2 regions of the Janthinobacterium sp. 1_2014MBL_MicDiv genome follow, and region 2 is predicted to be linked to the other one. Evidence: predicted binding sites of a transcription regulator. Region 2 holds the regulator's gene; the other holds the start of a gene.
The links. The regulator sigma-54, encoded in region 2, starts transcription at its own class of promoters, with help from an activator protein. The targets are predictions, from matches to a motif close to TGGCANGNAANCTGCTTT.

Region 1: pedF (cytochrome c-550 PedF) is a predicted target of sigma-54. The motif match lies at 2,744-2,761, and genes of this name have one in related genera.

The regions. Positions count from the first base shown of each region.
Region 1 is NZ_CP011319.1:5,166,602-5,171,283, forward strand. It holds gene YQ44_RS22245 (TonB-dependent receptor family protein) at 1-1,212, shown strand, start outside; gene YQ44_RS22250 (substrate-binding periplasmic protein) at 1,373-2,206, opposite strand; gene pedF (cytochrome c-550 PedF) at 2,222-2,707, opposite strand; gene rtcA (RNA 3'-terminal phosphate cyclase) at 2,839-3,858, opposite strand; gene YQ44_RS22265 (RtcB family protein) at 3,877-4,682, opposite strand, start outside.
Region 2 is NZ_CP011319.1:5,656,460-5,661,141, forward strand. It holds gene rapZ (RNase adapter RapZ) at 1-173, shown strand, start outside; gene YQ44_RS24495 (enoyl-CoA hydratase/isomerase family protein) at 218-1,303, opposite strand; gene hpf (ribosome hibernation-promoting factor, HPF/YfiA family) at 1,458-1,820, opposite strand; gene YQ44_RS24505 (RNA polymerase factor sigma-54) at 1,890-3,368, opposite strand; gene lptB (LPS export ABC transporter ATP-binding protein) at 3,373-4,128, opposite strand; gene lptA (lipopolysaccharide transport periplasmic protein LptA) at 4,128-4,682, opposite strand, start outside.

The DNA.
Region 1 (4,682 bases), 490 kb from region 2:
GGCGACGACCGTCTGCATGTGATGGTGTATGGCGGCAACCGCGACGTGATCCAATACCAGGCATTTACCAAGGGTTTTCAGGCGCCAGCGAGCCACTCAGGCGGCGTGGTCGACTTCCAGCGCCAGTTCTACGGCATCGACACCAACTGGCTGCATGTGAACCAGCTGGCCGGTGGCAAACTGAGCACCACCATCGGCATCGACTATGGCCGCTCCAGCGATGACCGCACCGGCTATGAAAATTTCATCGGCAACACGTTTGGCGTGAAGGGCAAGCTGCGCCGCGACGAGCAGGATGTCGTCTCCAGCCTCGATCCGTATATCCAGACGGAATGGCAAAGCGGTCCATGGCTGCTCAGCGCAGGTTTGCGCTATAGCAAAATGAAAGTTTCGGTCAACGACCATTTCCTCAGCAATGGCAACGATAGCGGCAGCCTGGACTTCAGCCATACGACGCCAGTGCTGGGCCTGCTCTACAAGCTGACGCCGAACGTCAACGTGTACGCCAGCGCCGCGCGCGGCTTCGAGGCGCCCACCCTGAACGAACTGTTTTACTCGGGCACGGGCGCCGGTTTCAATTTCAATTTAAAACCAGCCACCAGCACCAACCTGGAAGCGGGCGTCAAGGCCAGGGTCGCCAACAATACGCATGTGAACGCGGCCTTGTTCCAGATCAAGACCAACGACGAACTGGTAGTGGACAGTTCCAGCGGCGGGCGCACCAGCTACCGCAATGGCGGCAAAACCTTACGCCAAGGTATGGAAGTGTCGCTCGATTCCAGCCTGCCGTATGGCTTCACGACGAAGGTGGCGCTGACCAGCCTGCATGCCGTGTATGACCAGGCCTTCGGCGCCGTTAGCGAAGGCAGCCGCTTGCCAGGCGTTCCCAGCGCCAATCTGTTCGCGGAACTGGCCTGGAAAGATACGCTCGACCGCTTCGGCGCGGCGCTGGAAAGCGTCGCCAGCAACCAGGTGTATGCGGAAGACAGCAACAGCGAAAAACCGGCGCCCGGCTACACGGTGTTCAATGCGCGGTTCAATGCCAAGCAAAGCATGGGCAACTGGCGCTTCAAGGAATTTGCCCGCCTGAACAATCTGTTTGACAAGACCTACGTGGGTTCCGTCATCGTCGGCGATAGCAACAAGCGCTACTATGAAGCGGCGCCGGGGCGCAATTGGTTGCTGGGTGTCAGCGCCCAATACACTTTTTAAGTACACCTGAAAAAAAGTCCATGAGCGCTGCATTGCCTGGTCGTACTGTTCGTACTGCCTGTGGCAATGCGCCTTGCCCTGAACAGTGTTCAGGCGTTCTGATGATAAAAAAGCCCGCGCATCGTCCGATGCGCGGGCTTTTCAACTGGAGCGCGAGACTTCAGGGCCGCGCTTCCTTCACCCCATGTTTCTCGAAAATGGCTTTCAATTCGCCGCTGGCAGCCATCTCGTTCATGGCCGCCAGCAGCAGCTTGCCCACGTCCAGTTGCTGCCGGCTGACGGCCAGGCCCACGGCCCAGCCGGCACGCGGCAAGCGGGCGAACGCCACTTCGTTCACGGCGAAGGCCGGATCGCTTTTCAGCACGGACTCGATTTCCGAGCGATTCGCCAGCACGGCATCGAGCTGCCCCGCCTGCAATTGCTGCAAGGCTTCGGCGGCCGTGTCGAAGATGCGCACGTCGTCGCGGTACTTGCCATCGTCTTCGCCCAGCATCAGCATGGCCGCGATCGATACCTTTTCCACGCCGATGCGCTTGCCGGCCAGCGAGGCGACGCCATCGAACTGCGGCACGGCTTGCGTGCGGCGTGCCAGGCGCACGGTTTCCACGTAATACGGCGCAAAGATCTCGACCTTGTCGTTGTCGGCCATCAGTTTTTTATCGACCGGCACGTGCAGCATCACGTCGGCTGGACCGTAACCGAGGTAATGCCCCTTCCACACCATATTGCGCAAATCGTCATTCAGGTTTTCGCCGGCGGGAAATGGCAGCAGACTCAGCTTGAGTCCCAGCTTTTTCGCCAGCGCTTCGGCAATGTCGATATCGATGCCCGCGCCCTTGTCGGAAAACGGGGCGAATTCGCTATACACGGCCACCTTCAGGCTGCCCGACTGTTGCACTTTCTGCCAGTCGGCGCGTACCGGCGCGGCCGCGCACAGGGCCAGGCAAGCGAGCGCAATCATCGCGCGCGCGCGCCGGAGTTGGAATGAACGCATGGGATTCCTTCGTGATCAGTTCGACTCGCGGCGGGTTTCCAGGTAGGTCTTGATGGCCCACATGGCTTCCTGGTTGAACACGCCCTCAAACGGCGGCATGTACACGGCGCCGTTGCGCACTTTGCCATGGCGTATGGTCGCCAGGTAATAATTGTCCGTTTCCTTGTAACACGCTTGTTTCTTTGTCTCATTCTTGATGCTGAAACAATCGCGGTCCAGCTGGCGCAAGTCCGGCGCGATGCCGCCCGAGATGGCTTCGATGCCGTGGCAGCGCGCGCAATTCTGGTTGTAGGCCGAGGTGCCCACAGTCAAGGCCAGCTTGTTGCCCCGGTACGGATTCTGCTCCAGCCACTTGTCGCCCACCTTGGGCAAGCCCGTGGTGTCGACGCCTTGCGGCGTGACATTGCCATGCGCATAGGCATCGGGCAAGGTCAGCAGGGAAGTGAGGGCGACAGCGCCGGCAGCCGCCACGCCGAGCAGGGTAGGAATGGAATAGGTCATGCTGGTCTCCTTGGTTTTTTTGGTCAATAACCAGGAAGAGCAAATGCCATGCCATGCGCGCACGCCCCGCGGCAGGCGAACCATGTCTCAATTTGGAACAGCTGCAACACGCGCCTGTGTCACCGCGCGCGTCAGGCGGCGGCAACCGTGCAGATGCTGGCCCGCTCCTGCTGCTCGAAAGTGATACGCACAGGCAAGAACCTGGCGATCACCTCGGCATTCGTCAATGCATGCTGCGACACCTTGCTGCAGCTAAACGTGCCGCCGCCGGCCAGCGCCATCGGCAGCAAGAGCTGGTCGGCCAGGTGTTCGCCCACGGCCGCGTCCGACTTGCAATAGGCGCGCACTTCGTTCAACAGGCGCTTGGCCACCGATTCCGCCAGCAACGATTTTTCGCCAAAGGAAGCAAAGACTTCCGTCACGTGTTCATGCTCGAGTGTCAGCAACAGGACATTGCCCGGCCCCTGCTCCGCCGGCAAGCCGACGATGCGCAGCTGCTTGCCGCTCCAGCCCATGCCGCTGGCGACACGCTCGAGCTCGCGCTGCGCCACATTCACGTGCACGCCCGCCACCACGCTTTCCGCAAATCCGGCCTGCCGTTCGCCGCGCTGCAGCAATGCAATGGGCTTCAAACGGGCGCAAGGCTGCACGGTGGCAATCACTTCGCCGCCGCCGGCCGGATAAAAACCATAGCGCCCCAGCGCGATATCGATGTCGGCGCCCATCTGCGCCATGGCCCGGCCATACGCGCGCTGCAAGAAATGCACGGGCGGCGCCATGGGATTATGCGTGCCGCCACTGATGCGCACAGTCGAGGGCGCATCCGCATGCAGCAGCGCCGGCAGCAAGGTTTGCAGTACCAGGGTGCAACTACCGGCGCTGCCGATGGCGAAACGGTAATCGCCGCCACGCAGGGTGCCCGGCACGAACTCCAGGCTGGATGCGCCCAGCGCAACCGGTGTCATGCGCGCGCCGCAAATGGCGGCTGCAGCCTGTACCGCCACCAGATGCTGGCGCAGCAAACCGGGCTTGGCCCGGCCCGCGCGGATATTGATCAACCGAAATGGCTGGCCCGTGATCATGGACAGGCTCAGCGCCGAGCGCAAAATCTGCCCGCCGCCTTCGCCTTGTGCTCCATCTATTTCTATCATCTCTGCTTTCTTTATTGTTTAACCTTTGACGCAGACGACCTGCTTCAGGATATGCACGACATCGACCAGCTCGCGCTGCGCCAGCATCACCGCATCGATATCCTTGTAGGCCATCGGGATCTCGTCGATCACGTTCTCATCCTTGCGACATTCGACGCCTTGCGTAGCGCGGATCTGGTCGTCGAGGCTGAAGCGCCGCTTCGCTTCCGTGCGGCTCATCGTGCGTCCCGCACCGTGGCTGCAGCTATGGAAGCTCTCCGCGTTGCCTTTGCCGCGCACGATAAAGCTCTTCGCGCCCATGGACCCGGGAATGATCCCCAGTTCCCCCGCGCGGGCCGATACGGCACCCTTGCGCGTGACCAGCACATCCTTGCCGAAGTGGTGCTCCTTCTGCACATAGTTATGGTGGCAATTGACGGCCTCCACATGCGTCTGGAACGGTTTATGGATGACCGTGCGCACGGCCGCGATCAAGTTCTGCATCATCACTTCACGGTTATTGCGCGCGAAACGCTGGGCCCAGCCCACCGCCTCCACATAATCGTCGTAATGCTGCGTTCCCTCTGCCAGGTAGGCCAGGTCCTGGTCGGGCAGGTTGATGAAATGGGTGCGCATATCTTGCTTGGCCAGTTCGATGAAATGGGTGCCGATGGCATTGCCCACACCACGCGAACCCGAATGCAGCATGAACCACACGGCTCCCTGCTCGTCGAGGCACACTTCGACGAAGTGGTTACCGCTGCCCAGGGTACCCAGGTGGCGGTAGTTATTCGTATTTTTCAGCTTTGGCGTTTTCAGGCAGATGGCATCGAATTCGTCTTTCA
Region 2 (4,682 bases):
GCACCTTCATCGAGAAATGGCTGCCATCATTCAAATCCGACAACCGCAGCTACCTGACCGTGGCGCTCGGCTGCACGGGCGGCCAGCACCGCTCCGTGTACATGGCGGAACGGCTGGCGCAGTATTTCAGCCCGAATGAACGCGTCGTCCTGCGCCACCGCGAACGTAGCTAGAACTAGAACGCCAGGCGACCGCGCGTCGCTTGTATGTGGCCCTGTTAATTCAGATGGCAAAGCGGATGCGCTTGCGCCGGCCAGACCGGTGCAAAGAAGCGCGCCACCATGGCCGCATCGACCTCGTCCAGGCTGGCCGGCTGCCAGCGCGGTGCATTGTCCTTGTCGACCACCAGCGCGCGCACGCCTTCGAGCACCTCGCCATGCGCAAAATTGTGGCGCACCTGCGTGCGCTCCATGCGCAGGCAATCGGCCACGCCCAGGTGTGCGCCGCGCTGCAGTAATTCCAGGGTGACCGACATCATCAGCGGCGAGCGCAAACGCATTGCCGCCAGCGCCTTGGCCGCGAACGCACTGTCATCCTGCGCCAGCGATGCCATGATGGCCGCCACGGAAGCGGCACTGAAATGGCGGTCCAGCGCCGTGCGCGCGGCCGCCAGCACAGAGACGCCAGCCTGCGCCTGGAATGGCGCCGCCAGGGCCTTGATGGCCACCGGCAAGCCTTCACCGGGCGTCGACTCGAACAGGGCCGCCAGCGCCTCCATGGCCGTCTCCGGCAGATACACATCGGCCAGCCCTGTATACAGCGCATCGGCCGCGCCGATGGTCAGGCCCGTCAAGCCCAGGTACAGACCCAGCTGGCCAGGCAGGCGCGACAGGAAATAGCTGCCGCCCACATCGGGGAACAGGCCAATATTGACTTCTGGCATGGCCATGCGCGTGCGGCCCGTCACGATGCGCAAGCGGTTGCCGGGGCCGGCCTGCGCCACGCCCATGCCGCCGCCCATCACCACGCCATCCATCACGGCGATATACGGTTTCGGATAGAAATGGATTAAATGATTTAAAGCATATTCTTCTGTAAAGAAATCTTCCAGCAATGCACTGCCACCCTGCGGCGTGGCCCGGCCCGCATCGTAAAAGAAGCGGATGTCGCCGCCGGCGCACAGGGCTTTTTCGCTGCTCGAGCGTATCACCACGGCGTCCACCTGCGGATCGTCGCGCCAGGCCAGCAAGGCGGCACTCATGGTGCGCACCATCTCCAGCGACAGGGAATTCAAGGCTTTCGGGCGGTCGAGCACGATGTGCGCGGTGCGGTTGCGGATGGAGGTGTGGACGAAGTCGCTCATGGCAGGCAGGCAAGAAGTGAAAGTGCCAACATTCTAGCGCCTGCAGGAGCAACCTTGCGTTCGGCCAGGCGATCCGTGCGCAAGGGTGACGGGCGCAAAAAAGGGCGCAAGATGTGCGCCCTTAGTTGATCACAACTGCGAGAAGCGGGTGGCCTTAGACGGCGACGACGGCTTCATCCTCTGAGTTGTCTGGCAGATGCTTGATCGCCTCTTTACCGTGCCCTTGCACTTTGCTTTTGTATTTCATCACTTGCCGGTCCAGCTTGTCGATCAGGGTATCGATCGCGGCATACAGGTCTTGCGCCAGGCTTTCCACATAGACGGTCTTGCCACTCAGACGCAGGTTGACTTCGGCCTTTTGACGCTTTTCTTTCTCTTTGAGGTTGTCCACGGTCAGAATCACGGCGATATCGATAACGTGATCGAAATGACGTTTCACGCGCTCCAGCTTCGTTTGTACGTATTCACGAATGGCTGGTGTCACTTCGAGATGATGTCCGCTGATGGTGAGATTCATACACACTCCTAAAGATGATCGGGTTCGTGCGGTATCCATCGTATCCGGCCCGCAGAGGAACCGAAAAAACTACAAGCACTTACGCAGACTCACTGGCGGAATTTTCAACGCTTCCCGGTATTTGGCAACAGTACGTCGCGCAATCACCATGCCTTGTTCTCCCAGCATGTCCGCAATCTTACTGTCGGATAAAGGATTTTTAGGGTCTTCTGCTCCTGTCAGTTGCACGATCAATGCCCGTATCGCCGTCGATGACGCTTCGCCCCCCGCTTCGGTGGCGACGTGGCTACCAAAGAAATATTTCAACTCGAACATGCCGTGCGGGGTCAGCATGTACTTTTGAGTTGTTACCCGCGAGATAGTACTCTCGTGTAAACCCAGTGTATCAGCTATTTCACGGAGCACAAGGGGGCGCATGGCAACGGCCCCATGCGAGAAAAAGTTCTTTTGTCTTTCTACTATCGCCTGCGCCACGCGCAGGATCGTGTCGAAGCGCTGGCGCATATTCTTGATCAGCCACTTGGCTTCCTGCAACTGTGCACCCATGGCGCCTTCGCCCTTGCCCTGCTTGAGCAGGTTGGCATACATGGCATTGACGCGCAGGCGCGGCATGACGTCATTGTTCAGCGTCACCTGCCAGCCATTGCGCGCGCGCTTGACAACCACGTCCGGCACCACGTAGTCGGAAACGTCGGAAGCGAACACGGCGCCCGGGTGCGGATTGCACAGGCGAATCACGGTCTGCGCCTCGCGCAAGTCTTCGTCGTCGCAATCGAGGGCTTTTTTCAGCTTGTTGAAATCGCGCTGGGCAAACCAGGCCAGGTGCTTTTCCACGATGACGATGGCCATGCGGCGCGTCACCAGGGCGATATGCGGCAAACGCTTGATTTGCAGCGCCAGGCATTCGGAGGCGTTGCGCGCCCCCACGCCTGGCGGATCGAAGCTTTGCAGCAGCGCCAGTGCCGTGCGCAGCTCGTCGGCGTCGATGTCCAGCTCCGCCGGCAGGCGCGCCAGGATGTCGTCGAGCGACTCTTCCAGGTAGCCATTGTCGTCGAGGGCGTCGATGATCAGCTCGACCAGCGCGCGGTCGCGCAATTCGAGCACCGTCACGCGCATCTGCTCCATCAGGTGTTCGCGCAAGGTGCAGTGATGGGCTTCGAGTTGCGGACGGGCATCTTCGTCGTCGGGCGCCTTGCCACGGCTCGCTTCGCTCCAGTCGCTGTCGCCGCCATCCATGGCGGCCGGACTCTCGCCCGCCTCGCCGTCAAACCCATCCGCTTCGGCCGGCGCGGCGGGCGCCTCCTGGCTCGGTGGCTGGGGCGGTGCCTCGGCCGGCGCGGCCGTCGAACTCAAGGCGCCATCGGACAGCAGGCGCAACGAGCGGTCGAGCGGATCGTCGAGACGCTCGAGCAGGGGATTGTCCGTCAACAGCTGCTCTAGCTCCTGGTGCAATTCCAGGGTAGACAATTGCAACAGGCGTATCGATTGCTGCAACTGCGGCGTCAGTGCCAAGTGCTGCGAGGTGCGCAGCTGCAATGATTGTTTCATTGGCTCACATGCGGAAGTGTTCGCCCAGATAGACCCGGCGTACCGACTCGTTCGCGATGATGTCGTCGGGGCGTCCCGACGCCAGCACCGAGCCCTGGTTGATGATGTAGGCACGGTCGCAGATACCCAGCGTCTCGCGTACATTATGGTCGGTGATCAGCACACCGATATTGCGCTCCTTCAAGAAACGCACGATGCGCTGGATTTCGATCACGGCGATCGGGTCGACGCCGGCGAACGGTTCGTCGAGCAGCACGAAACGCGGGTCCGTGGCCAGCGCACGGGCGATTTCCACGCGGCGGCGCTCGCCGCCCGACAGCGACAGGGCCTGGTTCTCGCGCAGCTTTTCAATCTGCAAGTCGGCCAGCAATTTATCCAGGCGCTCCTCGATCTCGGCCTTCGTCAACGGACGGCCTTCGACGGTCTGGATTTCCAGCACGGCGCGGATATTGTCTTCCACCGTCAGCTTGCGGAAAACGGACGCTTCCTGCGGCAGATAGGACAGGCCCATCTGCGCGCGGCGGTGGATCGGCAGCCTGGAAATATCCACGCCGCTGATATCGATGGTACCGCCATCCGACGGCACCAGGCCGACGATCATGTAGAACGAGGTGGTCTTGCCGGCGCCGTTCGGCCCCAGCAGACCCACCACTTCACCGCATTCGACTTGCAGCGAAACATCATGCACGACTTGCCGCTTGCCATAGGTCTTTTGCAGCCCGCGGACGATCAGGGTACTGCCGCAACGTGTATTTTCCATTATTTCTTTCCTGGCGCGGGCGCCGCCGGCGCTTTCTCCGCCGCGGGTGCCTTGGTCTTCGGCTGGATCACCATGCGCACGCTACCGGCGCCCGGGGCGCTGGTGCCGCTGTCACTGTTTTCCATCTTGAACACTTCGTTGCGGCTGTCATATGAAATGAAGGCGCCATTGGCCACATCGGTGATTTTCGTGCCTTCCAGGCGCGTCAGCTTGGCCTTGGAAAACAGTTTCACCACTTCCGTCTTGTTATCGTATTCCACGCGCTCCGCTTCGCCTTCGACCCACAGGTCGCCCGCGCCATCGCGCTTCTGGCGGAAGGTGGCCAGCTTGCCCGGATCGGCCCAGAAGGTGATGAACTGGTAGCCTTGCGGGTCTTCCGTGATCAGGGCCCGCCCCGCCTTCATGGTCAAGGTGCCCTTCACCAGCACCACGTCGCCCGTCAGAGTACGGACTTGCTTGATGTCATCCATCTGGCCGCGCTGGGCCGTGATGACGGCTTCCTTCTCGGAATCGGCCTTCTCGGCATGCGCCGCACCCATCACGCCCAGCGAGCA